2 regions of the Brachybacterium huguangmaarense genome follow, and region 2 is predicted to be linked to the other one. Evidence: riboswitches for the same ligand, from Rfam matches in the RefSeq annotation. Region 2 holds a riboswitch; the other holds the start of a gene.
What was found. A riboswitch is a leader RNA that binds a small molecule or an ion and turns the genes downstream of it on or off. The one in region 2 is predicted to bind thiamine pyrophosphate.

Region 1 (15,777 bases), 460 kb from region 2:
GTGGGGCACGCGCAGGTACTGCGCCTGGCCGCCGGGCACCGAGCCGTAGAGCCGGGAGTAGCCGAACAGCGCCGCGCCGCTCTCGTACTGCGTGACCTGGGTGGTCTCGCACTGGGACTGCAGGCCGCGCCGGCACATCCAGCAGTGCCCGCACGCGATCGTGAACGGGATGACCACGCGGTCGCCGACGGACAGGCCGGTGACGTCGTCGCCGATCTCCTCGACGATGCCCATCGGCTCATGGCCCACGACATCGCCCGGGTCCATGAAGGGGCCGAGCACGGAATACAGATGCAGGTCGGAGCCGCAGATGGCGGTCGAGGTGATGCGGACGATCGCGTCCGTGGGCTCCTCGATGCGGGGGTCCGGCACCTCCTCGACGCTCATGGTCCGGGGGGCCTGCCAGGTGACTGCGCGCATGTCCTGCTCCTCCTCGTGGGTCGGGCCGTCGTCTCGACCCTGCCACAACCGACCTCCGCCGAGGGCGGGACCGACCGGACGGTCGCCGTCCCGACTGTCGGGGGGTGGATCTAGCGTCGGCGTCCTCGATGAGCACAGATCCCGGCCCCGTCGCCGGCCGACCAGAGGAGGGCCCATGCTCCACGACTCACGAGGCGAGGACGCCGCCGTCGACCGCGAACGGATCCGACGTCGGCTCCTGCGCCGTCGACCGTCGCTGCGCCATCGCCTGTTCACCGGGCCCAGCGGAGCGCTCACGATCCCGGTGAGCGGCGCGCGTGCCATCGAGATCGGCCGCATGCGCCGCAGCGGCGTGTCGCGCTGGGTCGTCGTCGAGCCGATGGAGGACGGCGCGGCGGTGCACGAGCCCGCCTCCCTCGAGGACTGCGTGCGCATCGTCCTGGTGGCCCTCGCGCGCCGGCGGCCGGTCGGCACGGGTAAGCCGGGGCGCAGCGGCGCCGTACCGCCTTCCGGCCGGTAGTGTGATGCACGACACCCGAGACGGGGAGGGGTCATGGGCACGGACGAGAGCACGACGACATCACCGACCGCCGGGCGCAAGGCGCAGCAGCCCGAGGCCGCTCCTCCGATCGTCGGCCGCGCAGCCTTCGACGAAGCGCTCGAGGCTCAGGTGCTCCTGGACAAGGAGGCCACCCACGCGAGCGATCGTGCCGCGGCGGCGCGTCGGCGCCTGCCCATGGTGGAGGTCGAGGACTACGTCCTCACCGGCCGTGACGGCCCGGTCCGGCTCTCCTCGCTCTTCGGCGAGCACTACCTGCTGCTCGTCCAGAACTTCATGTTCGCGCCCGACTGGGAGGAGGGCTGCCCGTCGTGCACGTGGGCGGTGGACAACCTCCCGGCGAACATGGGGCGCCTGGAGGAGGAGGAGGGCATAGCGTTCGCCCTGATCTCCCAGGCCCCCGTCTCGCGGCTCGAGGCCTGGAGGACACGCCACGGCTGGCCGCACACCTGGGTCTCGTCGGGGTCGACCACCTACCACGACGACTGGAACTGGACCCTGCACGCGGAGGACCCGGACTCCGGCGGCTACGCGGGCCCCGTGCCGGGCTATTCGTACTACCTCAAGAAGGACGGCCGGGTGTTCCTCACCTATGCGACCCGCCAGCGCGGCACGGAGGCCATCCTGCCGGTCGCGCACATCATGGATCGCGCCGTGTACGGGCGGCAGCAGGACTTCGAGGACAGCCCGAGCGGCTGGCCCCAGTACCCGACGTACGGCTGAGGGCGCCGCCCCGAGACGACGAAGGCCCCGTGCCCGGGCGAACGGGGCACGGAGCCTCCGGCTCGCGAGGCACGCGGCCCCGCGAGGGGCGACGGGGCGCGCGGCCCCGTCGTCGGTCCTCAGCGCACGGACGGCTTGCGCGTCTCGGCGCCCACGAACCAGGCCTGCTGCTCGAGCTGGTGGATGTAGTCGTGCAGGATGTCGGCCGAGGTCGGGTCGGCCTCGTCGACCGCGTCGTGCACGCGGCGCATCGTGGCGGTGGTCGCCTCGATCGACTTCACGACCAGGTCGATCGCGTCGTGGGTGTAGATCTCGCCCTGCGGGAGCTCGGGGAGCGTGGTGGTCGCGGCGACCACGGACGGCCGGCCGTCGGGCGTCGCGTGCAGGGCGCGCAGGCGCTCGGCGATATCGTCGGAGCCCTCGCGGGCGACCCCCACGACCTCGTCGAGGTTCAGGTGCAGGTCGCGGAAGTTCGGGCCGACGATGTTCCAGTGGGCCTGCTTGCCCACGAGGTGCAGCGCCACCAGGTCCACCAGGACAGCCTGGAGGTTGTCGGCGAGCGTCGCGTCGGCGGTGAAGCCGTTCTCCGCGTTCTCGCGGTCGGTCAGGGTCGCGCCGTGGTTCTCGGGAAGCGTCACGTCGGTGTCGGTCATCGCAGTGTCCTTTCATCCGGTCGGATCGACGGTCTCGGGCGGATCCTGTCATGGCGTCCGCCCCCGTCGGGGTGCCTCCAGCATACCCCGACTCAGACGTTTTTTGGACTCAGTCCAGATTAGGGTGACCTGACCTCGTCCCTCTGCACGCCTGTGACCTGCATGTTCTTCAGACGACCCGCACACGGACCATCAGGTCGCTCAGGCTGGACTTACCGAGCCCGAGGACGCGCCGGTGTCCCTCGCCGCGTCCGGAGTCCTCAGCCGACCGCCCGTCGCACGAGCTCGGCCACCCGCCGGCGGACCTCGTCGCTCGCGTGCAGCAGCGCGAACTCCTTGGCCCACATGTCACCGTCGTCGAGCCGCGCCATGTCGTTGAAGCCGAGCGTCGCGTAGCGGTCCTTGAACTTCGCGGCGGGCTTGAAGAACACGATCGCCTTGCCGTCGCCCGCGTGCCAGGCCGGGAAGCCGTACCAGGTCTTCTTGAGCAGCTGCGGCGCGGCGTCCGCGACCGCCCGCTCGACGAGCTCGGCGAGCTCGCGGTCCTCACCCTCCATGCCCGCGATCGCGTCGGCCAGGGCCTGGGCCTCCGCCTCCTGCTTCGCCGCTCCCGTGGCGGTGCGCGAGCGCCGGAGCTCCGTCCCGCGCTGCTTCATCGCCGCGCGCTCCTCGTCGCTGAAGCGCCCGTCCTCGTCCGTCCCCGTGTCAGCCATGGACCCTCCTCGTCTCGGGCCGCCGCCGGCGGCAGCAGATGGCGACGATTATGCGCTCGCCAGGAAACGCGGAAGCCATACCTGCTCCCAGTCGGTGATCTCCTGGGTCATGGTGCCGGTCCGGGCGGGCATGGTGCGGGTGACCCAGTAGGCGCCGAGGCTGTCGCGCTCGAGGAGCCCGTAGTCCACGAGCTCGCGTCGCAGGTAGGCCACGTCGTCATGCAGCACGCCGAGGATCTCGCCGACCTCCGCCTCGGAGTAGACGTCCCCCGGGGCGAAGCGCGCGAGCAGCTCGAGCATGACCGCGAAGCGCGCCCGGCGCCGGCTCGGGATCTGCACGAGCCGACCCTCCCGCAGGAACGGCCGGATCAGACGCTCGTGCTGGACTCGCGCCGCCACGGGATCCGGCTCGGCACGCGGCGCGGCGGGCGGCGAGATCAGCTCGCCGCGGGGATCGGTCGCACGCTCGGCGAGCAGGGCGGCGCGTGCGGCGGTGTAGTTCTCGCCCGTCTGCCCCATACGGGCACGGACGAGCTGCTTGAAGTCGCTGTTGCGGGTCATGGCGGTCACCTCGCACCGATCGGCATCCCCAGCATGCGACGGCGCGCGGACGCGTCATGGACTCGAGCCGATCCGAGGATGCTCTCCCCTTCGCCGCTGCGCTCGGGCTGGGGCCGAGGCGCGGGCTGGGCGACGGATCATCGCCGGGCCCGAGCCTCGCACGCGTCCAGCCCCCGGTCAAGCCTTTCCCGGGGCACCTGCCGCGGTGTCGGCGGAGCCGGGTCAGCGGGCCCGGCGCGCCATCACCGAATGCACGTGCCAGTGCTTCTTCTCGCCGTCGAAGGACCGGCCGTCCTCGTCGCGGACCTCGCGGCGCACGATGTGCAGGCCCTCGAACATCGCGTCGATCTGCTCGAGGGAGAGCGTCGCGATCTCCTCGTTCTCGACCCAGGTGTCCTTGTCGCCGAAGAGGTCGACCGCGATCACCCCGCCCGCCTTCACCGCCGCCCGCAGGCGCTCCCAGACGGTCGGCAGCGCATCGCCGAGCATCGGCAGGGAGTACGCGGCGAACACGGCGTCCACCGCGGGGAACTCCTCGACCTCGGCCACGTCGCCGTGGCGGAAGTAGACGGTCCCGGGCATGCGGGTGTTCTCGACGAGGCGCGAGGCGAGGGTGTCATCGGTGTCATAGGCGTACACGGTCCAGCCGTGCCGTGCGAACTCGAGGGCGTCGGCCCCACCGCCCGCGCCGATCTCCAGGACCGTGCGTCCCGGACCGTCCCCTCCGGCGGCAGCGATCACGCGGGAGACCTGCCGCCGCGCAGGGCGCCCCGCCGCCGACACGTTGTACGCGTGCCAATCGATCAGGGGTGCAATAGTCATGCCTCCACACTGTCCTCCCCGGCCGGTGATGTCCACGTCGGGCGCTACGCCCGCGGCGAACCTGCCCCCGGATGACGCCGGATGACGTCACCATGGCGCCGCCCGCCGGGCCGGCGCCTAGGATCGCCCGGTGACGACCAGCACGGAGAACCCAGCCCCAGAGCCCCAGCCCGAGCCGAGCCCGCGCGAGGCGGACGGCGTCCGGATCGTCGAGCTGACCGCCGATGAGGCCTCGACCGTGCGGACGGTCATGCAGGCGGCGTTCGCCGAGTACACGACGCCCGACTTCTCCTACGGCACCGAGGACGAGACGGATGCCTCGATCGCCGAGGAGCTGCGGAGCGGCGGCCGGGCGATCGCCGTGCTCGAGCACGGCGATCCGGTCGCGGTCGCCAAGCTCCATCCGGAGGAGAGGACCGGGCTGCTGTACTTCTGGCGGGTCGCGGTGCTCCCGTCCCGTCGCGGCCGCGGCCACGCCGACCGGATGATCGACTGGATCACGGCGACGGCGCGCGCCGAGGGGTACGACGGGATCGCCTGCAATGTAGTGCCGCGCCATCGGGGCCTGGTCGCCGTGTACGCGCGCCACGGCATGGCCGACCTCGGCGAGGTCACCGTCCCGCTGCACAGCGGCACCGGGGACGACATCACGCTCGTGCGCCTCGAGCGGCGCTGGCGTCCCCCGCACGAGGTGCGCGAGCTCGGCCCCGACGACGCCGCCGTCCTGCGCGACGTGCTGCAGGACGCGTTCGCCCAGTACGAGCACACCGAGGCGCCCTCGGGCGCGATGCTCGAGACCGTCGACTCGCTGCGCGAGGACCTCGCCGGTCGCATGCGGGCGGTCTCGATCCTGGTCGAGGGCCGCGTCGTCGCCGCGATGAAGCTGCGGGTCACACGGGACCGGGCGCTCGAGATGTCCCGGGTCGCCGTGATCGTGGACGAGCGCGGCCGCGGCTGGGCGCGTCTGCTCGTCGGATGGGCCTGGGGCGAGGCCGAGCGGCTCGGACTGCGCGCGGTCGGCTGCACGGTGCGCGCCGAGGAGGCCGGGCTGATCGCGATGTACGAGCACCTCGGGCTCGCCGTCACCGCGCACGGCGTGCATCAGAGCCTGACCGGGAGGCCCCATCAGGTGGTGCAGATGCGCGGCCGTCTGGCCGCCGGCCTCCCCGCCGGGGCCGTGCGCCCCGAACGTCGCTCGGACTCCTAGGATCAGTGCATGTCCGCCCGCCCTCTCCACGTCGCCGCGATCTCGCTGCACACCTCGCCCCTGTCCGTTCCCGGCAGCGCCGACGCCGGCGGCATGAACGTGGTGGTGCTCGAGCAGGCCACGGCCCTCGCCCGCCGGGGGCATCGGGTCGACCTGCTGACCCGCCGGGCCGATCACGACGCCCCCGCCGTCGTCGAGGTCGAGCCGAACCTGCGGCTGATCCACCTCGAGGCGGGACCCCCGCAGCCTCTCGCCAAGAGTGACATGGAGCAGGCGATCGTCCCCTTCACCGCCTCCCTGGAGCGACTGCTCGACGCCTCCGACGACCCGTACGACGTCGTGCACGCCCATCACTGGTTCAGCGGCGTCGCGGCGCTGCCCGTGACCCGCGAGCGCGGCCTGCCGCTCCTGCAGTCCTTCCACTCGGTGGCCGCCCCGGCGGACTCGACCTCGCTCGGCGCGGGTGAGCCCGCCGAGTCGGACGGCCGGATCGCCGGCGAGCGCGCGGCCGCGACGGCCGCCGAGCTCGTGGTGGCCGTCTCCGACGCCGAGGCCGGCACGGTCCACGAGCGCTACGGCGTACCCGCGGCGAGGATGGCGGTGGTGCGACCCGGCGTGGATCCCGAGGCGTTCAGCCCGGCGGCGCCCGCGGAGATGCCCGCCGAGCCGGTGCTGCTGTTCGCGGCACGCCTGCAGCCGCTCAAGGCGCCCGACCTCGCGATCGAGGTGCTCGCGCGGCTCGAGAGCGCCCACGGCGCCCGGCTCCTGCTCGCCGGCGGCGCCTCCGACGACTTCGCCGCCTACCCCGACGAGCTCGCCCGGCAGGCAGAGCGGCTCGGCGTGCGCGACCGGGTCGAGTTCCTCGGCTCCGTCTCGCGGGCCGAGCTCGCGCATCTCATGGGCGCCGCGAGCATCCTGCTGCTGCCCAGCTGGTCCGAGACCTTCGGCCTCGTCGCCCTCGAGGCGCAGGCGTGCGGCACACCCGTCGTCGCGTGGCGCTGCGCGGGCGGGGTCGCCGAGGCCATCGGTGACGGCGGCCTCGTGCTCGACAGCCGCGACGCCGACGTCTGGGCGCACGCCGTCGAGACCGTGCTCGAGGACGCCGACGCCCGCGGACGCATGGCGCGATCGGCCCGGGCCTTCGCCGAGTCCCGCTCATGGGCGGCGAGCGCCGCCGACCTCGAGGCGGTCTACCGCCACGTCCTCGACGGCGGCCCGCTGCCGCCGTCCGCCCTCCCCCGCCTGCGGAAGGACTCCCCATGCCCGTGACGCCCACCGCCGAGCCCCGCGATCCGTGGGCCCTGCTCGATGCCGCCCGCACCGTGCTCACCGTGCACGCCCACCCCGACGACGAGTCCCTCTCGACCGGCACCCTGCTGGCCCACCTGGCCGCCCGCGGGGCCGAGGTGGTGCTCGTGACCGCGACCCGCGGCGAGGAGGGCGAGACGATCCCCGGCTCGATCCCGGCAGGGGACACCCGTCTCTTCGACGAGGTGCGGATGGCGGAGCTCGACGGCGCGGCCTCCGCCCTCGGGATCGCGCGACGGCACCTGCTGGGCACCCCGCCCGCGCTCGCCCCCGGCGCCGCGCCGCGCCGCTACCGCGACTCGGGCATGCGCTGGGTGACCCCGCAGATCGCCGGCCCCGCCGAGGGCACAGGCGACGACGCCTTCACGCGGCGCCCGCACCAGGAGGCGCTCGCCGACCTCGTGGCCGCCATCGAGCACGAGCGTCCCGACGTGCTCGTCTCGTACGACGACGGCGGCACCTACGGCCACCCCGACCACGTGCTCGTCCACCAGCTCACCGCGGAGGCCTCCGCCGCGACCGGCGTCCCCTTCGTCGAGGTCGAGAGCTACAACGAGGAGGGCCACGGATCGGCAGACGGCGTCTTCGCCCACCGTGAGCTGCCCGGGACCGCCGCCGCCGTGCGCGGCGCGCTCGACGCGCACCGCACCCAGCTGACGCTGCTGGCTCCCGACAGGCGCACCGACTCGATCGGGCTGCGCCTGAGCGGGGGCCAGGAGCACCGGCTCCCGCTCGGCGCCGGGGTGCGCGTGCACGACGCGGACTGAGAGGCCGGGCTGACAGGCCGGCCCGCCTGGCAGGCCGGCCGTGCCGCGGACGTCGCCCGGGCGGCGGCGGTCAGAAGGCCGGGACCTCGATCTCGAGCAGCACCGGCAGGTGGTCGGAGGCCTCGCGGAAGCGTTCTGCGGGCACGGAGGCGCTCTCGGTGAGAGTCCGTGCGCCGAGCACCCGCACGTCGGGCGTCGCGTAGAGCGCGTCGATGCGCCGCTGCGGTCGGCGGGCGGGGAACGTGCCGCCGTGCGCGTCGTCGCCGGTGTCCCGCGCCGCCTGACCCAGCAGGGTGCGCGCGGCACCGCTGCCCACCTCGTTGAGGTCCCCGCCGACGACGACGGGGGCGCCCGCGCCGCGCACGAGCTCCTGCACGTGGCGTGCATGCACGATCCGGTTGTCCTCCTGGAGGGCGAAGTGGATGCACGAGACGACGAGCTCGGCGCCGGGACCGGTCGACAGCCGCACCGCCGCCACCCCGCGGGGATAGGTGGACTTGCCGTCCGTGATGCGCTGGGACACCCGGTGCATGCCCGACCGCACCAGCTGGCGCGCGACCTCGTCGGTCGCGAGGATCGCGAGCCCGCGTCCGAAGCGTCCGCCGACCAGGACGCGACGGCCGATGCGTCGGGCGAACCAGTCCAGACGGGTCTGCGGCAGCACGAGCCGGGGAGCCTCCTGCACGAGCAGGATGTCGGGGGCGATGTCGCCGATGGCGGCCACGAGGGCGCCGAGGTCTCCTCGCAGCTCGCAGATGTTCCAGCTCAGGATGCGCAGCGTGCGCCGGGGCGCGGCGGCCTCCGGCACGAGGGGCGCGGCGGGCTCGTCCATCAGAGCGCGGCGAGCGGCGGCTCGCCCTCGAGCACGACGGGGGCCTCGGGGAGGGACGCGGGGACGGGGAGGTCGACGACGCGCTCGGCGAGGTTCGCGAGCTCGCTGACCTCGTAGCCGGGCCATCCGAACAGGGCGCGGCGCCACTCGGGCAGGACGGACTTGTGGCCGAGCGCCGCGCCGAGCAGGCCGCCGGCGATGCAGGCCACCGTGTCGGTGTCGTAGCCGGCGCGCACGGCGCCGTCGAGCGTGTCGGTCATCGCGGTGCGCTGGGCGAACTTGCCCTCGGGGATCGTGGGGCAGGCCCGATGGATCGCGGACCACGCGGCCTGGAAGGCGTGCACGACCCAGCCGTTGCGTCCGAAGGTCGCGGGCGGCGCCGCCTCGGCCTCCTCGATGCGCTGGGCCCACAGCTCGGCGCGCTCGGGGCTCAGGCGCACCAGTCCCACGCGGATGTCGAGCCGACCGGTGAGGATGGCGTGGCGGACCGCGAAGGTCCACAGCACGCACGCCTCCTCGACCTCCTCGCCGTAGTGGGTGAGCCGACAGATCTCGAGGACCGCCTCGTGCAGCACGTCGTCGTCGCGGTCGAGGTAGGGCAGGGCCACCACATGGGTGCGCATGAGGGAGCCGTTGCCGGCGTTCTGGGTCGACTCCTCGTGCACCGCGATCGCCGCGGCCCGGAAGTCCTGGGCGCGGGGCACCGAGCGTCCCGCCGCCTGCGCGGCGTCCGCGGCGCGCTCGACGACGTGCGAGGTGAGGGTGCCGATGTCCGGGGTGCCCTTGGACCACGAATACCATTCGCGGGCCACCTGGTCGAGGGTGGACTCGACGCGCAGGTCATGCCCGTCCGGGGTCGAGGCGGCGGCCTCGAGCAGCACGATCGCCATGGAGGTGTCGTCGGTCCACTCGCCGACCTCCCAGCCGAGGATGCCGCCGCCGGTCATCGCGACGTCGTCGGAGGCGGGGATCGGCGCCTGGAACTCGTACGGCGCGCCGAGGGCGTCGCCGGTGGCCGCCGCGACCACGCAGCCCACCGCCCGGGCACGCTGCGCGCGCACGTCTGCCGCCGCATCCCCGCGACCCTGGATCTCGCCCACCGGGTCATCGTTCCACACATCGGCGCATGCCACAGCCACGACCGCGCACCGGCCGGACGCCCGGACCGCCTCCAGGGGGATGCCGGGGCGCCCCGGTAGGCTGGAGCGGCAACGAAGGAGCCCCATGTCGACGACATCCACCCCCTCGCCCGCCGCCGATCCGGACGCGTGCGGCAGCGATCCCCACGACCACACGGGTCACGATCACGGCCCGACCGGGTCCGACATCGTCACCGGGCTCGTCCGCGGCTTCTCGATCCTCGCGCTCGTGGTCCCGGCCTTCGGCGTGATCGTGGTCCTGGCGGCGCTCGCCTCGACCCCGTCGACGCCGCTCGTGGCCCTGCTGGGCCTCGTGCTCGGCGGTCTCCAGCTCGCGTCCCTCGTCGTCACCGGCCTCGTCGTCCAGCGCGGGGACCGGCGCCTGTCGGTCCATCCCGCGCTCGTCACGGCCCGCTCGGTGCTCGACGAGATCCTGCGCCTGGCCGTCGTGCTGTGGGCGCTCGTGCTGTGGCCGGCCCAGCCCCACGGCCCCATCGGGCTGTGGATCGGCGTGGGCTGCGCCGTCGTCTGGGTCGCTCTGACCACCGCCCAGCTGGTCTCCTCGCGGCGTCGCATCGCGAGCCCGTCGGACTGGTCCCAGGAGATGGTCGCGACGCTCCTGCTCGAGAAGGTCTCGGTGGGCCGCACGATGGTCATGCGCCTGCTCGACGTGGTGGGTCTCGTCCTGTTCCAGATCGGGGCGACGGTGCTCATCACCGCCGCGCCCGTGATGGCCGTCGCGACCATCGTGCTGTCGATCGCCTCGGGCCTGTCGACCCTCATGCTCGTGCGGCGGGCGCCCTCGGACCGTCTGCACTCCGCCTGGGCCTTCGCGCCCCTGGGCATCGGTCTGCTCACCGCGGCCCTCGCCCTGCTGGCCTCGCTCTCGGTCTGAGCCGTCCCGGCCTCTCCGTCGCCCCCTCGCTCCGCCCCTCTGGAAGGACCCTCCGCCCATGTCCTCTGATGACACCACTCTCGCCGCCGGCCTCGACCGCTCCGGGGTCGATGACTCCCAGCGCCTCCAGGACGACCTGTTCGGGCACGTCAACGGCGCGTGGCTGCGCGACCACGTGATGCCCGCCGACCGGTCGAGCGACGGCGAGTTCCGGCGCCTGCGCGACCTGTCCGAGAGCCAGGTCCGCGAGATCGTCGAGGACGCGGCGAGCGCCGAGGTCCCCGCCGACCCGTCCACGCCCACCGAGCGGATCGGCGCGCTCTACCGGCTGTTCATGGACACCGAGGCGATCGAGGGCGCCGGTCGCGCCCCGCTCGAGCCGCTCCTGGACGAGATCGTCGCCCTGTCCGACCACACCGCGCTGACCCGGGCGATGGCGTCGCCCGACGCCGGCACCTCCCTGATCCACGCGTACGTGTGGACGGACGACCGCGACTCGACGCGCTACCAGGTCAAGCTGCACCAGGGCGGCCTGGGGCTGCCCGACGAGTCCTACTACCGCGAGGACCGGTACGCCGAGATCCGCGAGGCCTACGTGACCCATCTGGGCCGCCTCGCCCAGCTCGCCGCCCTGCCCGGCCGCGACGGCCTCGTCGACGGGGACGCCACCGCCCAGGCCCGCGCGGTCATGGACCTCGAGACGCGTCTGGCCGGCACGCACGTGGACGTCGTGCGGCTGCGCGACTCCGAGAAGTCCGACAACCCCATGGGCCGTGCCGAGCTGCGCGAGGCCGCACCGGGACTCGACTGGAACGCGTACATCGAGGGCACGGGCGCCGCGGCCTCGGCCTTCGAGGTCGTCAACGTCGGCCAGCCTGAGTTCCTCGCGGGCGCCGCTCCCCTGTTCGCCGACGAGCCGCTGCCCGTGCTGCGCACGTGGCTCGCGCTGCACACGGTCTCCGCGTACGCGCCGTACCTGTCCTCGGACTTCGTGGAGGCCGAGTTCGACTTCAGCGGCCGCGTGCTGTCCGGCGCCGAGGAGCTGCGCGAGCGCTGGAAGCGCGGGGTCGCGTTCGTCGAGGGCGCCGTCGGCTTCGACGTGGGCCGCGAGTACGTCGAGCGCCACTTCCCGGCCTCGCACAAGGAGCGCATGCAGGGTCTCGTGGACTCCCTGCTCGCCGCCTACCGCACGTCCATCTCCTCGCTCGACTGGATGACGCCGGCCACGCGGGACAAGGCGCTCGAGAAGCTCGAGCGCTTCACCCCCAAGATCGGCTACCCGGAGCAGTGGCGCAGCTACGACGGACTCGTGGTCGACCCCGCCGACCTCGTCGCCTCGGTGCGCGCGAGCCGGCGCTTCGACGCCGCCTACGAGTTCGGCAAGGTCGGCGGCCCGATCGACCCGTACGAGTGGCACATGACGCCGCAGACCGTCAACGCCTACTACAACCCCGGCGCCAACGAGATCGTGTTCCCGGCCGCGATCCTGCAGCCCCCGTTCTTCGACGCCGACGCGGAGGACGCCGTGAACTTCGGCGGCATCGGCGCGGTCATCGGCCACGAGATCGGGCACGGCTTCGACGACCAGGGCTCGAAGTACGACGGGGACGGGAACCTGCGCTCGTGGTGGACCGAGGAGGACCGTCGCGAGTTCGAGAAGCGCACGGCGGCGCTCATCGAGCAGTACTCGGCGCTCTCGCCGCGCGAGCTCGACGACACCCACCACGTCTCGGGCGCCCTCACGATCGGCGAGAACATCGGCGACCTGGGCGGCCTGTCGATCGCCGTCGCCGCCTACCTCTCGCACTTCGAGGGCGAGGAGCCGCCCGTGCTCGACGGCATGACCGGTCTGCAGCGCCTGTTCTGGTCGTGGGCCACGGTGTGGCGCGGCAAGAACCGGCCCCAGGAGTCGATCCGGCGCCTGGCGACCGACCCGCACTCCCCCGCCGAGTTCCGCTGCAACGTGCCGGCCGCGCACATCGACGCGTTCTACGAGGCGTTCGACGTGACCGAGGGTGACGCGATGTACCTCGCACCCGAACGCCGGGTCCGCATCTGGTGAGGCCCGCGGGCGGTAGGGTGGTCCTCGTCATCCACTGACAGGGGAGCACCACGGGGTGCTGAGAGTGCGCGAACGGCGCAGACCCTCGAACCTGATCCGGTTTGCACCGGCGTAGGGAGTCGGGATTTCTCTCGTGACGCGCCGCATGGCGGCGGGCTCTCGCGCCCGCCGTCGGCGTCGCGTCACGACCCTTCCTCGACGGAAGGAGCACATGATGACGACGACGAAGGCCACACCGCACGAGAGGACGGACCGCCGGCGCGGGTTCCGCACCGTGGACGTCACCGTCACGGTCACGATCGGGATCGCGATGGGCGTCGTGTTCCTGGGCCTGAACTACCTCTACTACCCGATCAACTCGATCACGGCGGCCTTCGCGCCCGCCGCCGGGGTCCTCGCGGGCGTCTGGTTCCTGCCGGCGATCCTGGCGGGCCTGATCGTGCGCCGCCCCGGCGCGGCCCTGCTGGCCGAGCTCATCGCCTCCTTCGTGGAGATGCTGATCGGCAACCAGTGGGGGTACACGACGATGATTTCGGGCCTCGCCCAGGGCCTCGGGGTCGAGATCGGCCTGGCGCTGCTCGCGTACCGGCGCTTCGGCATCGGCGCCCTCGCCCTCGCGGGGGTGGTCGCGGCCGGACTCGAGTGGGTCTACGAGGCCTTCGCGACGAGCGCCGTGTCCTGGGCGCTGTCCTGGAAGCTCGTCTACCTCGCGCTCATGGCGCTCTCGGGAGCCGTGATCAGCCCCCTCGTCTGCCTCCCCCTCGGGCGCCTGCTCGCCCGGACGGGCGTCCTGAACGCCTTCCCCATCGGGCGGGAGCGGGCGGCACGGGACCTCGTGTGACGACCCGTGCACGCGTCGGCGGGGCGCTCGAGGTCCATGACCTCAGCTGGCGCCCCGCCGGCCGTCGGCTGCCCACGATCGACCACCTCGACCTGCGCCTCGAGCCCGGCAGCACCGTGCTGCTGGCCGGGGCGAGCGGCAGCGGCAAGTCGACGGTCCTGCTCGCGCTCGCGGGGCTGCTCGACGACGAGTCCGGGGACCTGAGCGGGCGGGTCGACGGCTCGGCTCGGCGCGGCCTGGTCCTGCAGCAGCCCGAGCACACGGTCGTGGCCGAGACCGTCGGCCGTGACGTCGCCTTCGGCCCGGAGAACCGGTCGGTGCCGCGAGCGGAGATCTGGGAGCGGGTGCACGGAGTGCTCGCCGACCTCGTCCCCGACGTCGACGAGGCGGCCGGCCCGCTCGAGACCTCGGGCGGCCAGCTCCAGCGCGTCTCCCTGAGCGGCGCCCTCGCCCTCGACCCCGAGGTGCTGCTGCTCGACGAGCCGGTCTCGATGCTCGACCCGGCGAGCGCGCACGAGGTCCGGGAGGCCGTCGCGACCCTCGCCCGCGAGCGCACGGTCGTGATCGCCGAGCACCGCGTCGAGCCGTGGCTCGATCTGGCCGACCGGCTGCTCGTGCTGGGCCCCCAGGCCCGGATCCTCGCCGACGGCGATCCCCGCACCCTGCTCGCCGAGCAGCGCGAGACGCTGCTCGCGGCCGGGCTCGAGCTGCCCGCCCCGGCGACGGCCGCTGCGCAGGAGACGGCCGCTGCGCAGGCGACGGTCGCCGAGCCGGCGACGGCCGGGGACGCCGACGTCGCCGAGGTGCTCGCGCTCGAGGACGTCGCGGTCGTGCATCCCGACGGCACCGGCCGCCTCCTGGCCGAGCATCTCGAGCTGCACGCCCCGCCCGGCGCGCTGGTCGCGATCACGGGGCCGAGCGGCGCCGGGAAGTCGACCCTGCTGCGCCTCGTCGTCGGCCTCGACGAGCCGGCCGGCGGGACGGTGCGTCGCCCCGAGGCCCGGCGGCGGGCGATGGTGCCCCAGAACCCCGAGCACTCCTTCGTGGCCGGCACCGTGCGCGAGGAGATCCTCGCCTCGCTCTGGGTGTCCGATGCCTCGATCGCCGACCGGCTGCTCGCCGCGACCGACCTGGCGGCCCTGGCCGGCGCCAACCCGTTCACCCTCTCGGGCGGGGAGCAGCGCCGCCTCGCGATCGCGGCGGCGCTCGCCGCGCAGCCCGCGCTGCTCGTGCTCGACGAGCCGACGGTCGGGCTCGACGCCCGACGCGCGGCGGCGGTCCTCGATCTCCTCGACACCGCCCGCGCGCAGGGCTGCACGGTCGTCGCCGCGACCCACGACCCCGTCCTGGCCGCGCGCGCCGACCAGCGCGTCGAGCTGGCGGGAGGACCCGCGGCACAGCCCGCGCGCCTGCGCCGCCGGGCGGCGCCGGCGGCGCGGCTCAACCAGCTCACGATGCTCGCGATCGGGCTGCTCGCGATGATCGGCTCGTTCGCGGTCGACTCCCCCGCCGTGGGCGCGCTCGTGATGGCGCCCATCGTGGTGCTCGCGCCGCTGGCCGTCCGCTCGCTGCGCGCCGCCGCGCCCCGGGTCCTGCCGACCGTGCTCGCGATGGCGACGGTCGCGTGGTCGGTCGTGCTGCTGTCCCCCGCCTCGATCGGGAGCGCCGCTGCCTGGGAGCTCGCCGCCCGGGAGGCCCTGCGGATCGGGGCGCTCGTGCTGCCCGGCGTGCTCATGCTCGGCAGCCTCGACCCCACCCGGCTCGGCGACGCCCTGGGCCAACGGGCGCATCTGCCCGCGCGCATCGTGGTCGGCTCGACGGCGGGGTTGGCCCATCTCAGCACCTTCCGTCGCAGCTGGAGGATCCTCATGGAGGCGCGACGGCTGCGCGGCCTCGCCCCGCGATGGAGCCTGCGCCCCTACGCCTCGGCCACGCTCGGCATGCTCGTGACCGCGATCCGCTCGGCGACCGTGCAGGCGATCGCGATGGATGCGCGCGGCTTCGCGACCGCCCACACCCGCACCTGGGCGATGCCGAGCCCCTTCACCGCGGCCGATGCGGTGGGCGGCGCGGTCGGTCTCGTCCTTCTCGTCTGGCCCTGGATCGCCCGCGCTCTCGTCGGCTAAGGCTTGAAAAGGTCTCTTTCGAAAGATATCTTTCGATACATGTCGACTCGCCCTCCCGCCCCGCCTGCCATCGTCGAGGACCACGGCCTGCCGCTGCGGAGCCTGCAGCGCCCCGATCAGCTGCGGGCGCTGGCGCATCCGCGCCGGCT
Region 2 (15,777 bases):
CGCGACGTCGAGGAGTCGGATCCGACGGGCCCCGCCCCGAGTCCGGTGCCCGATCCCGTGCCGGGCCCCCTCGGCGCGCACCTCTACGAGCCCGACGGGGCGGTGATCCGGGCGGGGCTGATCGGCCGGCTCGCGCGCGACCTCGACGCCCACACGATCGATCCGACGATCGCCTACCTGACCTCGGACGCCGCCGTGTCCACCCCCTTCGCCCACGGCTACGCGGTGCGGCACGTGATGCCGTTCTCGATCAAGCGCCTGACCGCCTACCTGCGCGAGCACCGCCTGGGTCGGCTCGAGATCAAGAAGCGCGGCACGGCCCTCGAGCCCGAGGAGCTGCGGCGCCGTCTGCGTCCCCGCCGCTTCGGCGACGAGGCGGCGACCCTGGTCCTCACCCGGATCGCGGGCGAGCAGAGCGTGATCGTCGCCGATCCCCATGCGCGCGAGGGCGGGCCGTCCGCCGCCTGACCGTGCGGGCGCGCCCCCGCGTCCAGGACCGCCCAGGCACGCCCAGGGGACCTGGCGCCGCGAGGAGTAGGGTCCGGCCCATGTGGCAGATCATGGACATGCTCAACGGGTACAAGAAGGAGATGGTGTCGGCGGCCGACGCCCTGCCCGGCCGCGACCGGTATCCCTACCCGCTCGCGCGCGAGCACGCCGTGCTGCACACCGACATGCTGGGCCCCGACGCCCCCGTCGACCCGCGCCCGTGGCCCGACGCCTCCGAGGAGATCATTCTGGCGGGCGGCTGCTTCTGGGGCATCGAGCGGATCGCCTGGGAGATCCCGGGCGTGCACACCACGTCGGCGGGATACGCGGGCGGTCACACGCCCCACCCCACCTACGAGGAGGTCTTCTCCGCCAAGACGGGCCACGCCGAGGCCGTGCGCGTGATCTACACGGGCGGCGAGCAGACCCTGCGGGCCGTCCTCGAGCAGTTCTGGTCCCAGCACGATCCGACCACCGCGATGCGCCAGGGCAACGACGTGGGCACGGAGTACCGCTCGGCGGTCTACTGGACCACTCCCGGACAGGGCGAGCTGGTGCGCCGGAGCGCGGACCGCTACCAGGAGGCGCTCGACGAGGCCGGGCGCGGGCGCATCACGACCGAGCTGCTGCCGCTCGCCGAGGCGGGCGACGGCGTGTACTACACGGCCGAGCCCGAGCATCAGCAGTACCTCGCCAAGAACCCCTACGGCTACTGCAACCACGGCTTCAACGGCGTCGCCTGCGCCCTGCGCTGAGCGCCCCGGCGCGCAGCCGGCCCCCGGCGGCGGATCCTAAGCTCGCCCCCGCCCGGGGGCAGGAGCTGCCGGCGACCGGCGCTCGGAGGGCTCGCGACCGCCTGCATTGGCGCGTGCGCCCTCGGGCGCGGGGGCTCGGCGGCCGACCGCCCGGTCAGCGGCGTGGCCGCCAGATGAACGCTCGAGGAACAGCGGGCCCAGGCCCTGGCGCACGGCGCTGTCGACGGGCGATCCTGAGTTGTCGGCCTTCGCCTGCCCGCCCCCGGCCAGCCGCCGCCGGCCCCCGCCCGTCTCCTGCCCGCCTCGTACCTCCCGGAACGCCGCCGCCTGAGGCATGCTGGTCCCTCACCCCTCCGGCTCCCCCCGTCCCGGTTCGATCCGAAAGGTTCGCTGTGCCGATGAACAACCCCCTCAGCTCGGTCCTCGGATGGCTGCACGAGGGCTACCCGGACGGCGTGCCGCCCAAGGACTTCTACCCCCTCCTGGCCCTGCTCGCGCGCACCCTGAGCGATGAGGAGGTCGACGAGATCGTCTCGACCCTCCTGAACGAGAACCACGGCAGCGAGATCCGCGAGCGGGCCGTGCACGAGGCGATCGAGCAGGTCAAGCAGGCTCCGCCCAATCAGGCCGACGTGCGCGACGTCGCAGCTCGGCTCGCCGCGGCGGGCTGGCCGCTCGGCGACCCGGAGACCGCGCCGGCACGCCTGGGCGAGCGCAGCCCCGCGCGCGCGGGCGCCTACGGTCGCTCCGAGGCCCCCGCCGAGCCGGAGGCCGCGACCCCGTCCGCCGAGGTCGTCGACGACGGGCGCCCGGGCGTGGTCCAGCGCATGATCGAATGGCTCGACTTCGGCTACCCCAACGGCATCCCCTCGACCGACCGGGTGCCGATCCTCGCGCTCCTGCGACGCCGGCTCACCGACGACGAGGTGGACCAGATCGCCCGGGCCCTCGCCGACGAGGCGACGGGCGAGACCGTGGCGACCTCGGCGGCCGAGGCGATGATCGCGAACGTCACGCAGGAGGAGCCCACGCAGCACGAGCTCGACCGGGTGGCCTCACGCCTCGCCGCGAAGGGCTGGCCGCTCGAGTCCTGAGCATCGGCGCTCCGCCCCCGGACCGCGGCGCCCGGACCGCCCCGGCCGGGGCGGAGGCGCACGCTATACCCTTCCCCCGTGAGCTCCTCCGAGAACGGTTCCGCCGCTCCCGCCGCGGACGCCCCCGCGAGCCCGCGCGAGCCCACCCATCGTCGGCGCGGCGCCCGCGCGCGCCTGATCGCCCCCGTCGCCCTCGCCGTGCTCGCGGTCCTGCTGTACGGGACCCTGTCGACCCTGCAGTGGCGCAACCTCGTCACGCCCAGCTGGGACCTCGGCATCTTCTCCGAGCTCGCCAAGGACTACGCCCACCTCCAGGCGCCCGTCGTGCCCATCAAGGGCGACGGCGTCAACCTGCTCGGCGATCACTTCCATCCGATCCTCGTGCTGCTCGCCCCCGTGTGGTGGATATGGCCCTCGGGTCTCGCGCTGCTGTGGGCCCAGGCGCTCCTGTTCGGCATCTCTGCGATCCCGCTCACGCGCCTCGCGATGGAGCGCCTGGGCTCCGTGCTCGGCACGATCGCCGGGGCCGCCTACGTGTTCTCCTTCGGCCTGCAGGCCGCGCAGGACGTCCAGTTCCACGAGATCGCGTTCGCGGTGCCGATCATGGCGTTCGCCCTGACCCGGTTCCTGCGCGGCCGGGTCCTCGCGGCCTGCCTGTGGGCGGCGGCGCTCGTGTTCGTCAAGGAGGACCTGGGCCTCACGGTCGCCGTGTTCGGCGTGCTCGTGGCCGTGCGCGCCCGCGGCTACCGGCTCGAGGGGATCGGGCTGGCCTGCTGGGGGGCCGGCTGGTTCGTGCTGTCCACGTTCGTCCTGCTGCCGCTGCTCAACACCCAGGGGCAGTACGACTACACCGGCAACCTCGGCTCGCTGTGGGAGGTGTTCGTCCCGGGCACCAAGTGGATCACGGTGCTCATGCTGATGCTCGCGGCCGGGGTGATCGGCCTGCGCTCGGGGCTCATCGCGCTCATGCTGCCCACCCTCGCCTGGCGCTTCACCGGCACGGTGGACTTCTACTGGACCTGGTACTGGCACTACAACGCGATCCTGATGCCGATCGCGCTCGCCGCGCTGCTCGACGTCGCCCCGCGTCTCCGCCGTCCCACCCGCATGATCGCGGTCGGCGCGAGCGCGGCGGTCACGCTCGTGCTCGCGGGCTCGATGCCGCTCGCGGCCCTCGCCAAGCCCTCCTCGTGGGAGACGACGTGGCGGGCGGCACCGGCGGCCGGGGCGATCGAGGCCGTGCCCGAGGGAGCGGTCGTCGCCGCCGACATCCCCCTGCTCGCGCCGCTCGTCCCCGACCACGACGTGCAGTGGGTCCACGGCCCCAACGCGCGCGTGCCCCGGTGCGTCGTGGTGGACGCGTACGCCTTCTCGTGGAGCCCGGGGCCACCCGCCGACCCGGCGCAGTGGGCCGACGAGCACTACGGCCAGGCGGCCGGCACCTTCGTCGTCACGTACGACGACGGCGGGTTCACGGTCGCGTGCCGCTCCCCCGACAGCGGGGGCTGACGGCGTCGCGACGCCTCACAGGGCGCGCGAGCGGCGGGCGCGGCGCCCCTGCGGGTCGACGTCCGCCTCGAGGCGGCGGAAGCGGGCCGAGGCGAGGCGCAGCCCCCACGGCGACAGCCGCTCGGCGCGCAGGGCGAGGCGCAGGCCCTCCCCCACCACGCGGTTGAGCGAGGCCCGCGGTAGGGCCGCGAGCTCGGGGCCGCGGTCGGCCAGCAGGTCGGCGCAGCCGGCCGCGGACCACCAGGCGGCGATGATGGCGACCGACGGGTGTGCGTCGAGGATCGAGTGCCGCAGCCCGGGCAGGCGCAGCAGACGGGCGCCGTCGATGCGCGCCGCGAGGGCCTCGGCGAGGGCGGGCGGCGTGACCAGGTCGGTGGATCCCGACAGCACGAGCGTGGGCGCCGTGATGCCCCGGGAGAGCTCGGGCAGATCGTAGGGCTGGCCCGTGAAGGGTTCGGGGTCCGGTGGGTGCTGGGCCGTCAGCTGCAGGGGGTCGAGGTCTCCCCCGTCGGCATGGGAGCCCAGGCCGAGCTCGGTGCGCGAGATGCGGGAGACCAGGTCGTTCTCCTGCACGTACGGGGTGGTCCGCAGCCACTCCTGCGCGAGCACCTCCCGCACGGACGTCCAGGTGAGGCTGCCCCGGCCCTGGGCGAGCAGGTCGACGAGGTCGCGCACGGCGTCGGGACCGCCGTACTCGTGGACCGCGAGCAGCACCGGTCCCGCCCGTCGGCCGTCGAGCACCCCCTCGTGCACGAGACGGCGCACGACGCGCGCGATCGAGTCGGTCCGCTCGTCGGCCCCGTCCCAGTACAGGGCCCGGAACCGCCGCTGGCTCGCGACCTCGTCGTCGGGACCGGTCAGGGGCGAGTCGAGCACGAGGGAGTGCACGCGCTGCGGGTGCAGCGCGGCGAGCAGCTGCGCGAGGTAGCCGCCGTACCCGACGCCGTAGACGACGGCGCGATCGACCTGGGCATGGTCCAGCACGGCGAGCAGGTCGCCGAGCACGTTCTCGAGGCGCATCGACGCGCGCGGCAGATCGCGCCCCTCCGCGTCGAGGCGGGAGAGGCCCACGCCGCGGTGCTCGACCATGATGACGTCGAGGCCGCGCTGGGTCATCATGCGCCGCAGCACGTCGTAGGGCAGCACGGAGGCGAGGGCGGGCCCGTCGGGGATGATGAGAATCGGCGGCAGCTCGGCCTCGGCGTCCTCGATGCGCCGCCCGTGCCTGCCCTGCTCGATGGCCCCGGCGCGGGCGTAGCGCAGGGGGAACAGCCGGTCGTCGTCCTCGTCGATCCGCCGGTAGACCGTCATCAGGTCGTTGCGGATCTGCAGCAGGTCGTCCTGTCCGGCCCGGTCCGCGATGTCGGCCAGGGGCGGTCGGACGCCCGGGCGCGCCGAGCTCGTCATCGCACGCCGCTCCCCACGGTGTGCCACAGGAAGGCGTAGATGAGCGCGTTCATGCGAGCGGCCTGCTCATTGCTCGCGGCGCCGCCGTGGCCGCCCTCGATGTTCTCCCATGACCGCACGTCCGCACCGAGGGACTCCATCGCAGCGGTGAACTTGCGGGCGTGGCCGGGGTGGACGCGGTCGTCGCGGGTCGAGGTGAGCACGAACGTCGGCGGGTAGTCCACGCCCTCGCGCAACAGGTGGTACGGGCTGAAGGTGCGGATGAAGTCCCAGTCGTCGGTGTCGGGGTCGCCGTACTCGGCCATCCAGCTGGCCCCCGCCAGCAGGTGCGAGTAGCGCTTCATGTCGAGCAGGGGGACCTGCACGATCACGGCGCCGAACAGCTCCGGGTACTGCGTGACCATGTTGCCGGTGAGCAGGCCGCCGTTCGAGCCGCCGCGCACGGCGAGACGCTGCGGCGTCGTGACGCCGCGCTCGACGAGGTCCCGGGCCACCGAGGAGAAGTCCTCGTACGCGCGGTGCCGGTTCTCGGTCAGGGCCGCCTGGTGCCACGCGGGCCCGTACTCCCCGCCGCCGCGGATGTTGGCGACGACGTACGTGCCGCCGCGTTCGAGCCACGCCTTGCCGACCGCGCCGAGGTAGGAGGGGGTCTGGGAGATCTCGAAGCCGCCGTAGCCGTACAGCAGGGTGGGCGACTGCTCGGCCGGGCGCGCGTCGACCGGACCGATCTGGAAGTACGGGATGCGGGTGCCGTCGTCGCTCGTCGCGAAGTGCTGGGTGACCTCGAGCCTCTCGGCGGCGAAGCGCGCCGGCGCGGTCTTGATCGTCTCGAGCTCCCCGGCGCCCTCCCCGCGGACGATGCCCGCGAGGTCGCCCAGGCGCAGCGCGGTCGGCTCGAGGAAGCCGGTCGACGTCACCCACACCTCGTCGGACTCGTCGGCGTCGACCGCCGCGACGGCGAGGGAGCCCGGCAGGTCCGGGTAGAGGTCCTCGCGGACCCACTGGCCGTCGGCGTCGCGGTGGTGGGCCTCGAGCCGGTGCACGACGTCCTCGAGGATCGTGAGCACGAGGACGTTGCGGGTGACGGTGAGACCTGCGAGCGAGGTCGAGGCGGTCGGCTCGAACAGCACGGTCAGGCGACGCTCGCCCCGCAGGTACTCCTCGAGGTCGCCGACGACGAGCGAGCCGGCCGGGTAGACGGCGTCCTCGACTGCCCAGTCGCTGCGCGGCAGGAAGTACACGAGGTCGCGGTGGGCGGTCGTCTCGAGGTCCCGCGGGACGTCGAGCGGCACGAGCTCGAGGGCGTCGGCGTGCTCGCCGGCCTCGCCCTCGGCCGGGGTCCCCGTGCGGGGACGGGCGAGAATCTCCTCGGAGTCGTAGAAGGCGCGCATCCGGATGATCCAGTCGCGCTCCCAGCCGGGGGTGGAGTCGTGGTGGGCGGCGGCGAGCATGTCGGTCCCGTCGGCCTCGAAGACGAGCTCGGCGTCGGCGAGCGCCTGGCCGCGGCGCCAGCGGCGCACCTGGCGCGCATACCCGGAGGTGGTCAGCGTGCCGTCGCCGAAGTCGGTCGACACCCACACGGTGTCCTCGTCGATCCAGGACATCGAGCCCTTGGCCTCGGGCCGCTCGAACGCGTGCTCGGAGGCGGGCACGAAGTCCTTGGCCTCGAGGTCGAACTCGCGCGTGACGTCGGCGTCGGAGCCGCCGTGGGAGAGGTTCACGAGGGCCCGGCGGTAGGGCTCGCCCTCGGCGGGGCGCAGGAGCTGGGCGCCGTGCCACACCCAGTCCTCGCCCTCGGTCTCGTTGAGGGCGTCGACGTCGAGCAGCACCTCCCAGACGGGGTCGTCGGTGCGGTAGGACTCGACGGTGGTCCGCCGCCACAGACCGCGCTCGTGCTCGGCGTCGGTCCAGACGTTGTAGAGGTGCTCGCCGCGCTTGACGACGGCGGGGATCCGGTCGGTCGCGTCGAGGATCGCGAGGATCTCGTCGCGCAGGGTCGCCGAGAGCCCGTCGGCGTCGATCTCGGCCTCGGCCCGGGCGTTGCGCTCGCGCACCCATGCCAGGGCGTCCTCACCCGTGACGTCCTCGAGCCACTGCCAGGGGTCGCTCGAGCCGTCGGGAGCGGGGAGCCCGGCGGGCGGGACGGGGGCGTTGTGCTCGGTCATCGGTCCAGGAGCTCCTTGTCGTGTCCAGCCGGGCCGCCGTGGGGCCCGTCGATCGCGGCGAGCCCCGCGGGCGCACCCGACGAGACCGCGTCCGTCTCCGGCGGCGGTGACGTCATGAGCCACCCTAGCGGGGGCGCCCGACAGCCCGCGGCGGGATTCCCGCCCGTGCCAGACTGGACGGATGCGTCGTCGAACCCTGCTGTCCGCGCTGGCCGCCGTCCCGACCGCGGCGGCGGCCGCCTCGTGCTCCGCCGGCTCCTCCGGCACCGCCTCGTCGTCGGCGTCCGCTGCGGGCTCCGCCTCGGACGGCGGGGGCGCTACGGCGAGCGCGAGCCCGACGCCCGATCGCCTCGCCGAGCTGGTCTCGTCGTTCGACGCCCGACAGCTCGCCGGTCAGCTCCTGTGGGTCGGCGTGCGGGCGGGCGACTCCCTCCCCGACGCGGCGTTCTCCGAGGCCCGTGCGGGCGGCATGTTCCTGCTCGGCACGTGGGAGTCGGCCGACGCGGTGCGTCATGTGCTCGACGGGGCACGGACCGCGGCCTCCGAGGCGGAGGCGGGCGTCGGCCCGCTCCTGGCCGTCGACCAGGAAGGCGGCAAGATCCGGATGCTGCGCGGCGACGCGGCGCGCCGCACGGCCTCGGCCGAGGACCTCGGCACGCAGGGCGTCGACGCCGTGCGCACGGCGTACGGGTCGATCGGCGAGGATCTCAGGACCCTCGGGATCGGGGTCGACCTGGCCCCCGTGGCCGACGTGGTGGACCCCGAGGTGGGCGAGGACAACGCTCCCATCGGTGCGCTCGGCCGCGGCTTCGGCACCGATCCCGCCGAGGTCGCCGCGTGCGTCGAGGCCGCCGTGGCCGCCCTGACGGGCGCCGGGGTGCAGGCCACGCTCAAGCACTTCCCGGGCCTGGGCCGCGTCACCGGCAACACCGACGTCTCGACCTCCGGGATCACCGACCGCGAGACCGACGCCGACTCGACGTCGCTCGAGGGCTTCCGCAGCGGCATCGCCGCCGGAGCCGGGATCGTCATGCTCTCGAGCGCCCGCTACCCGCGTCTCGACGCCGAGGCGCCCGCGATGTTCTCGCGCGCCATCGTCACCGACCTGCTGCGCAGCGACCTCGGCTTCTCGGGGCTCGCGGTCACCGACGACATCGGGGCCGCGGCCGCGGTCCAGGACGTGCCGGTCGGCGAGCGCGCGACGCGCTTCCTCGAGGCGGGCGGTGACGTCGTGCTGACGGCCGACCCCGGCCTCGCGAAAACGCTGGCCGACGCGATCGTGGCCTGGGCCCAGGCCGACGAGGCCCACGCCGAGCGGGTGCGCGAGTCGGTCACGCGGGTCCTCGCCGTCAAGGACGCGCTCGGCCTCCTGCCCTGACGGATTCGGGCCGGGCGGCGGGGGTTCTGCTGACAGCGGGCGTCTGTGGCTGGGCGAGCCCCTGCGGGCCCCGTCCGCCGTCCCGTTCAGCGTCTCCGAGGGATCCGCTGAGGCCGTGCTGCGGGAAAAGGTAGGCATATGGTCAGCCGACCCCTGTGGGGGCCTCGCCCGACCATATGGCTACCTTTTCCCGCAGGCGCGCGCCGGACCTCAGCGCGACCAGCTCTCTCCCGCAGCCGCCGAGGCCCAGAACAGCTCCTCGAACCGCGTCGCGTCGGCGAAGGCGCGCTCGACGCGGGCCAGCAGCGGCGCGTCGCATCCGGCGCCGACCCGCTCGAGCTCGGCGACGGCGCGGCGGGCGACGTCGACGAACGCGGGATCGCCGTACGCCGCGGCCCACGTCGCATAGGGATGGGCTCCGACGCCCGCGGCCTGTGCGGCCAGGCGCGTCCCCACCTCGGCGTACACCCAGTAGCAGGGCAGCACCGCGGCCACCCCCACCGGGTAGGGCTCGTAGGCGGCGGCCGCGAGCAGGGACGAGGCGTAGGCACGCGTCACGAGGGAGGCCTCGGGCTCGGTCTCGACGTGGGGCGCGAGGCGCTCGTCGGCGAGCAGGGCGGCGTGCAGGACGCCCTCCTCGGCGACGGCCTCCGCGACGCTCGCCGCCCACAGCCCGCTCGCGGCCGGGTCGTCGGCACGTGCCGCGAGCATCGCGAGGGCGCGCCGGTAGTCGGCGAGGTACAGGGTGTCCTGCTGGAGGTAGCGCACGAACGCCTCGGGGGCGAGGGTGCCGCTCGCGAGGGTGCGCAGGAACTCCAGCTCGTCGATGCGGGCGCGGGTCGCGGCGGTGGCGTCCCACAGCCGCCGGGTCACGGGGCCGACGGGCTCGATCGTGTCGAGGGCGTCGTCCATCGGGGGCTCCCTCAGTCCTCGGCGAGCGTGATGAGGTGGTTGACGGGCCCGTGGCCGGTCTCGGGGTGGCGCGAGAGCTCCCAGTCCACGGCGTTGTCGAGCGCGCTCGCGAGGAACTCACGGGCCGAGGCGATGACGGTGAGGTCGTCGTCCTGGGCGCCGCGGTCGCCGATCTCCCCGAGCTCGCCCGCGCGCGAGAACTCGGCGATGCGCGCGTACTGCGCCGCGATCGCGGAGGACAGGGTGCAGCCGGTCCCGTGAGTGTTGCGGGTGGGCACGCGGCGGCCGCGCAGCAGGTCGGTGCCGCCGGGGTGCACGACGACGTCGACCACCTCGTCGCCGCCGAGGTGGCCCCCCTTGAGGATCACGACGGGCACGCCGAGGGCATGCAGCCGCAGCGCCTGGGCACGCATCTCCTCGACGTCGGCGGCGACGGCCTCGCCGAGCAGATGCGCCGCCTCGGGCAGGTTCGGGGTGAGCACGTGGGCGAGCGGGAGCAGTCGTTCGCGCAGCGCCTGGGCCCCCTCCGCGGACAGCAGCGGGTCGCCGCTGCTCGCGACCATCACGGGATCGAGCACGATCGTGCCGAGGTCGGCGCCGCGGGCGCCGACGATGTCGGCGACCGCCTCCACGACGGCAGCGGTGCCGAGCATCCCGATCTTGGTCGCGTCGATGACGATGTCGTCGATGACGCTGTCCACCTGGGTGCGGACGAAGGCGGCGTCGACGTCGCGCACCTCCTGCACGCCCTGGGTGTTCTGGGCGACGAGCGCGGTGATTGCGCTCGTGCCGTACACCCCGAGCGCCGTGAAGGTCTTGAGGTCGGCCTGGATGCCGGCGCCGCCGCTGGGGTCGGTGCCGGCGATCGAGAGGGCTGTGGGCGGTCGCATGCGCGGATCCTTCGGTCGGTGAGGCGTGGCCTCAGCGGGTGGGGGCCGTCGGGTCCGACGGCTCGGGGAGGTGGTCATCCGGGCGACTGTCGCGCCCGGACCTCAGGGCCTCTCCCAGGGTGCGGGCGGCATCGGCCGGGGACGGGGCGACGGCGATCGCGGAGACGACGCAGATCCCGTCGATGCCGGTGGGGCCGAGGGCGTGCGCGAGCTCGACGTCGATGCCGCCGATGGCGACGGCGGCCGGGCGCGCCGCGGCCGCCTCGAGGGCTCGCACGCACGCGGCGACGCCGGCCACGCTGAGCGGGGCGGCCGCATCGGGCTTGGTGTCGGTGGCGCGGACCGGGCCGATGCCGAGCACGTCGGCGAGACCGGCGGTCACGGCCGCGGCCGCCTGCGCGGGCGTCGAGACCGAGAGCCCGAGCAGGAGGTCGTCGCCGAGCGCGCGGCGGGCCTCGACGGGGTCGGCGTCGTCCTGCCCGATGTGGAGGTGGCAGCCCTCGCCGACGGCGACGTCGACCCGGTCGTTGACGAACAGCCGGACCCTGCCCGCGGCCTCGGTCCCGACCGCGTCCGCGATCGCGGCGCGGCAGGCGCGGACGAGGCGCGCGATCTCGATCTCACCCGCGCGCTTGTCCCGCACCTGGATCGCGCCGGCGCCGCCCCGCACGGCCGCGGCCGCGATCGCGGGCACCCGGTCGGGGCCGCCCGAGAGGGCGGTGTCGGTCACGTGGTAGACGGTCCAGTCGGTGCGACGGGCCAGCTCGAGGGCCCCGCGCACCTCAGGACTCCTCGACGAGGACCGCGGCGACCACGTCGTCGGGCGCGAGGGCGCCGAGGGCGTCGAGCCAGGCCACGGCGAACGAGCCCGGCCCGGTCGCGCCGTGAGCGCCGCGGGACCCGGCCGCGGCCACGAGGGCGTGCGCGGCGACCACGGCGTCGTGCGGGTCCGCCGCCGGGCATGCGCCGAGCACCGCGGCGGTGATCGCGCCCAGCGCGCAGCCGGTGCCCGTCACGCGCGTCAGGAGAGGGTCGCCGCCCGTGATCCAGGTGGTGCGCCCCGCCGAGACGACGAGATCGCGCTCCCCCGACACGGCGACCACGCCACCGGTGTCCCGGGCGAGGGCGCGGGCGGCGTCGAGGGCGACGTCAGGCGTGGCGGTCGAGTCGGGCCCGCGGCCGCCGTCGCCGACGCCGCCGAGGGCGAGCACCTCCGAGGCGTTCGCCCGGATCGCGGTGGGGCCGATCGCGGTCAGGGTGTGCGCAAGGCGGGTGCGGACGGGCAGGCCGCCCACGGCGACGGGGTCGAGCACCCAGGGCGTCGCGCTCTCGGCCGCGGCGCGCGCGGCGCGCGGCATCGCCTCGACCTGATGCGGCGAGACGGTGCCGAGGTTGACGAGCACCCCGCTCGCGGCGGCCGCGAACAGCGGCGCCTCCTCGGGATGGTCGACCATGGCCGGCGAGGCGCCCGCCGCGAGCAGGGCGTTCGCCGTGATCTGCTGGACCACGGTGTTGGTGAGGCAGTGGACGAGCGGCGCGGCCTCGCGCACGCGGCCCAGGCAGGCGATCCATGGCGCCCCGGAGGACGGCGCGCCGGCGGACGGCAGGAGTGAGGCGGCGGACGATGCGTTCATCGTGACGATCCCTTCGCAGGTGCTGACCAGATCAGGTTCGACGGGTGTGCTCTCAGCCGTCCGGCGGGACGGCACCCCGTGTCACGTCCATGACCCTAGCAAGCGGGCGGGGGCTCAGGCGGCCTGTGCGAGAATCGGCGCCGGACACCGAGGAGGGGGCGCGACATGGCGGATCCGGAGCGGCACGACGAGCCGTCGGACCCCGGCCTGCCCGACTTCGCGACCCCGCCGCCTCGCACGCCCGCCCAGGCGCCCGTGCCCGACGAGCGTTCGCGCTCGCGGTCCCGCGCCATGATCCTCACCGTGATCGGCGCGAGCGTCGCGATCATCGCGATCGTCGCCCTGGTCCTGTCCCAGACCCTCTTCCGCGACGCCTTCGGCGACGACACCGACTACGCCGAGCCCGCGACGGGCACCGCGAGCGGCCAGTCGGAGTACGTCCCGGACCCCAACGACCCCGATCTCGCGCCGCCGCCGCCGATCTTCACGCAGGCGCCGACGTCGGACTGCACGGTGCTGCCGCAGCAGTCCACCTCCGCCCAGCCCGCCGGCAAGGTGCGCGGCGGGGGCCTGGAGTACACGCGCCCCTCGACGTGGACCTTCAACTGGGGCAGCGGGGACCTCGCCTACATGACCGACGCGGCCGGGTACGCGCGCAACGTCGAGGGCAGCTGGTACTCGGTCGTGAACGTGGGCCGCGTGACCTGGCCGCAGGCCGAGGGCGACTACCCCGGGGCCGAGCAGGCGGCCGTCACGATCTTCCAGTGCTACGTGACGTCGGCGGGCCTGATCGACTACTTCGGGGACACCCCCACCGTCACGGACTACCGCACCGAGGCCACCACGGTCGACGGCACGCCGGGGTGGATCGTGCAGGCCACCTACCACTTCGACGCCGGGCTCAAGACGACCGACGAGTCGCGCGTGACCTCGATCGTGGTCGACACCCCGGGCGGCCCGAGCGCCGTGGTCTCGGACGTCGCGGCCGACCACCCCGACCACATGCAGGAGCTCCAGGACATCCTGGACTCCCTGCAGGTCGTCGGCTGAGCCCCGCAGCGCTCACACGATCGAGGAGGCCATCCGGCAGATGTCGTCGAGCGAGCGCGCGAGGAACGGCCGGCGTCGCCAGGTCTCGAGGTCGAGCCGGGTGCTGCGCTCGCGGTAGACGGCCTCGACGTCGCGCATCTGCTGCATGAAGTCGCTGCCGCCGATCATGAGCGAGGACTCCATGTCGAGCAGGAACGAGCGGATGTCCATGTTGGACGAGCCGATCACGGTCACGAAGTCGTCGATCGTGACGTGCTTGGCGTGCAGGATGTAGGGCTCCTCGTAGAGCTGGATGCGCACGCCCGCGACGAGGAGCTCCTCGTAGTACGAGCGCTGGGCGTGGCCCACGAGGAACTGGTCGGCGGTCGAGGAGACGATCAGCTCGACGTCGACGCCGCGCCCGGCCGCGGTGATGAGCGCGTACAGCATCGACTCCGAGGGCACGAAGTACGGCGAGACCACGACGATCCGCTCGGCGGCGGAGTAGAAGAGCTGGTCGAACAGCAGCAGGTTGTTCTCGAGCACGAAGCCGGGACCCGAGGGCACGATCTGGCACTCGAGCTCGCCGGCCGTGTCGGGCTGCGGATGGACGAGCTCGGCCTCGGCGAGGATCTCGTCGGACTCGAAGTACCAGTCGGTCGCGAACAGCAGGTTCATCTCCGAGACGATGGGCCCGGTGATGCGGGCCATCGTCTCCTGCCACCGGAGGCCGCGACGGATGTTGGAGCGCTTGTCGTAGTCGCGCGAGATGACGTTCTGGCTGCCCAGCCATCCCACCTTCCCGTCGATCACGAGGATCTTGCGGTGGTTGCGCAGATCCGGGCGCTGGAAGGCGCCGTCGGCGAACGGCTTGATGGGCATCGCCGGGTAGTGCTCGATGCCGTGCTGGTCGAGGAAGCGCTGCATCGCCTTGTAGGGGCGACGGTGGCCCGCCGAGCCCCAGTAGTCGTAGAGCAGGCGGACCGTCACTCCGCGGTCCGCGGCCTCGCCGATGGCGCGGAAGAAGTCGGCGGTGACCGCGTCGAGGCCCATCGTGTAGAAGACCGCGTTGACGCTGCGTTCGGCCGTGCGGATGTCCCGCGCCATCTCCTCGATCGTCAGGTCGTAGTCGATGTGCAGGTCCACGGAGTTGTTGCCCGTGAGCGGGAAGGCGCCCAGGTTCCGGTTGAGGGCGACCGCGGACTGGAGCCAGCTGGGGCTGCCCTGATCGAGGTCGGAGTCGGGGATCTCCTCGGCACGCTCGTGCATGAGGCGGTTGACGAGCCGCTGCTTCTCACGGCGCTTGCGGGGCAGCTGCGCCTTGCCCAGCATGAGGTAGAGCGGGAAGCCGACGAGCGGGAAGACCATGATCGCGAGCAGCCAGGCGATCGCGGAGCCGGGGCGCCGATTGCGGGGCACCACGAAGACCGCGAGGACGCGCAGGGCCACGTCGATGACGAGCAGGATCGAGCTGGCCAGCGTGACCCCGTGCGCAGAGATCCAGTGCCAGGCGGCGTCCATCCCTGTCTCTCTCGTGCGGGAACGGGCCCGGTGCCTCGCGGCGCTCGGACCCGTTCCGGTGGATCTGATGTCAGTTGTTGCGGAGGATCGCGAGGATGCGCAGGATCTCCAGGTACATCCACACCAGGGTGACGGCCACACCGAAGGCGCAGCGCCAGGCCATGCGGCGCGGGACGCCGTTCTTCACGCCGTGGGTGATGTCCTCGAAGTCCATCACGAGCGAGTACGACGCGAGGACCACGGCGATCGCGCCGATCGCGAGGCCCAGCAGCCCGTCGCGCAGGCTCGTGCCGGTCGCGATCATGACCCCGATGTTGACGACGCCGAACACGAGGTAGCCGATCATCGCGATCATGAAGATCTTGGTCAGGCGCGGCGAGGTGCGCAGCACCCCGGCGCGGAACAGGACGAGCACCGTGCCGGCGACCGCGAGGGTGCCGCCGACGGCCTGCAGGGCGACGCTCGGGCCCGAGTAGGAGTAGTCGATGACGCCGGAGATGCCGCCGAGGAGCAGGCCCTCGAAGGCGGCGTAGGCGATCACGAGCGCGGGCGACGGGTTCTTCTTGAAGATGTTGACGAGGGCCAGGACCGTGCCGCCGAGGAGACCGATGAACATGGCGGTCGAGGCCAGGCCCACGCCCGCCACCTCGCCCTCGGAGCCGGCGACCGCGCCGAGCACGACCGGCAGCAGGGCGACCGCGAAGCCGACCACGATGATCGTGCCGAGCGTGGCCGTGATCGCGTTGAGGGCGTCGCGCATGGTCATGCGCCCGGTGTCGTAGCCGGTCGCGGCGGGACGGGCGTACAGCGCCTCGAGGTCGTCGCGGGAGGCGGGCGCCTGCTGCCCGTGGCCCGGCTGCGCCGGGTAGGGCTGTCCGTAGCCTCGCTGGGCGGGCGCCTGCTGGCCGTAGCCGGCCTGGCCGTAGCCGCCCTGCGACCGGTCGTCGACCTGGGAGCCGGAGAAGCCCGCATAGCCGCTGGATGTGAATGCTCG

Region 1: it holds a riboswitch for thiamine pyrophosphate, as region 2 does, so the genes downstream of both, BRM3_RS14335 (ECF transporter S component) here and thiM (hydroxyethylthiazole kinase) in region 2, are expected to answer to the same signal.

What each region holds. Positions count from the first base shown of each region.
Region 1 covers NZ_CP107020.1:3,095,262-3,111,038, forward strand. The annotation lists gene BRM3_RS14265 (zinc-dependent alcohol dehydrogenase) at 1-420, opposite strand, end outside; gene BRM3_RS14270 (hypothetical protein) at 596-940, shown strand; gene BRM3_RS14275 (DUF899 domain-containing protein) at 974-1,702, shown strand; gene BRM3_RS14280 (Dps family protein) at 1,822-2,355, opposite strand; gene BRM3_RS14285 (hypothetical protein) at 2,616-3,068, opposite strand; gene BRM3_RS14290 (DUF2087 domain-containing protein) at 3,117-3,629, opposite strand; gene BRM3_RS14295 (class I SAM-dependent methyltransferase) at 3,852-4,451, opposite strand; gene BRM3_RS14300 (GNAT family N-acetyltransferase) at 4,582-5,658, shown strand; gene BRM3_RS14305 (glycosyltransferase) at 5,668-6,927, shown strand; gene BRM3_RS14310 (PIG-L family deacetylase) at 6,918-7,733, shown strand; gene BRM3_RS14315 (endonuclease/exonuclease/phosphatase family protein) at 7,804-8,565, opposite strand; gene BRM3_RS14320 (ADP-ribosylglycohydrolase family protein) at 8,565-9,665, opposite strand; gene BRM3_RS14325 (hypothetical protein) at 9,790-10,599, shown strand; gene BRM3_RS14330 (M13 family metallopeptidase) at 10,658-12,661, shown strand; TPP riboswitch at 12,691-12,796, shown strand; gene BRM3_RS14335 (ECF transporter S component) at 12,876-13,502, shown strand; gene BRM3_RS14340 (ATP-binding cassette domain-containing protein) at 13,499-15,628, shown strand; gene BRM3_RS14345 (ArsR/SmtB family transcription factor) at 15,668-15,777, shown strand, end outside.
Region 2 covers NZ_CP107020.1:321,732-337,508, forward strand. The annotation lists gene BRM3_RS01545 (class I SAM-dependent methyltransferase) at 1-468, shown strand, start outside; gene msrA (peptide-methionine (S)-S-oxide reductase MsrA) at 549-1,244, shown strand; gene BRM3_RS01555 (DUF3349 domain-containing protein) at 1,643-2,338, shown strand; gene BRM3_RS01560 (DUF2079 domain-containing protein) at 2,417-3,847, shown strand; gene BRM3_RS01565 (alpha/beta fold hydrolase) at 3,863-5,254, opposite strand; gene BRM3_RS01570 (prolyl oligopeptidase family serine peptidase) at 5,251-7,419, opposite strand; gene BRM3_RS01575 (glycoside hydrolase family 3 N-terminal domain-containing protein) at 7,601-8,797, shown strand; gene BRM3_RS01580 (thiaminase II/PqqC family protein) at 9,008-9,709, opposite strand; gene thiD (bifunctional hydroxymethylpyrimidine kinase/phosphomethylpyrimidine kinase) at 9,721-10,599, opposite strand; gene BRM3_RS01590 (thiamine phosphate synthase) at 10,631-11,380, opposite strand; gene thiM (hydroxyethylthiazole kinase) at 11,382-12,233, opposite strand; TPP riboswitch at 12,224-12,322, opposite strand; gene BRM3_RS01600 (hypothetical protein) at 12,399-13,283, shown strand; gene cls (cardiolipin synthase) at 13,296-14,783, opposite strand; gene BRM3_RS01610 (Bax inhibitor-1/YccA family protein) at 14,854-15,777, opposite strand, start outside.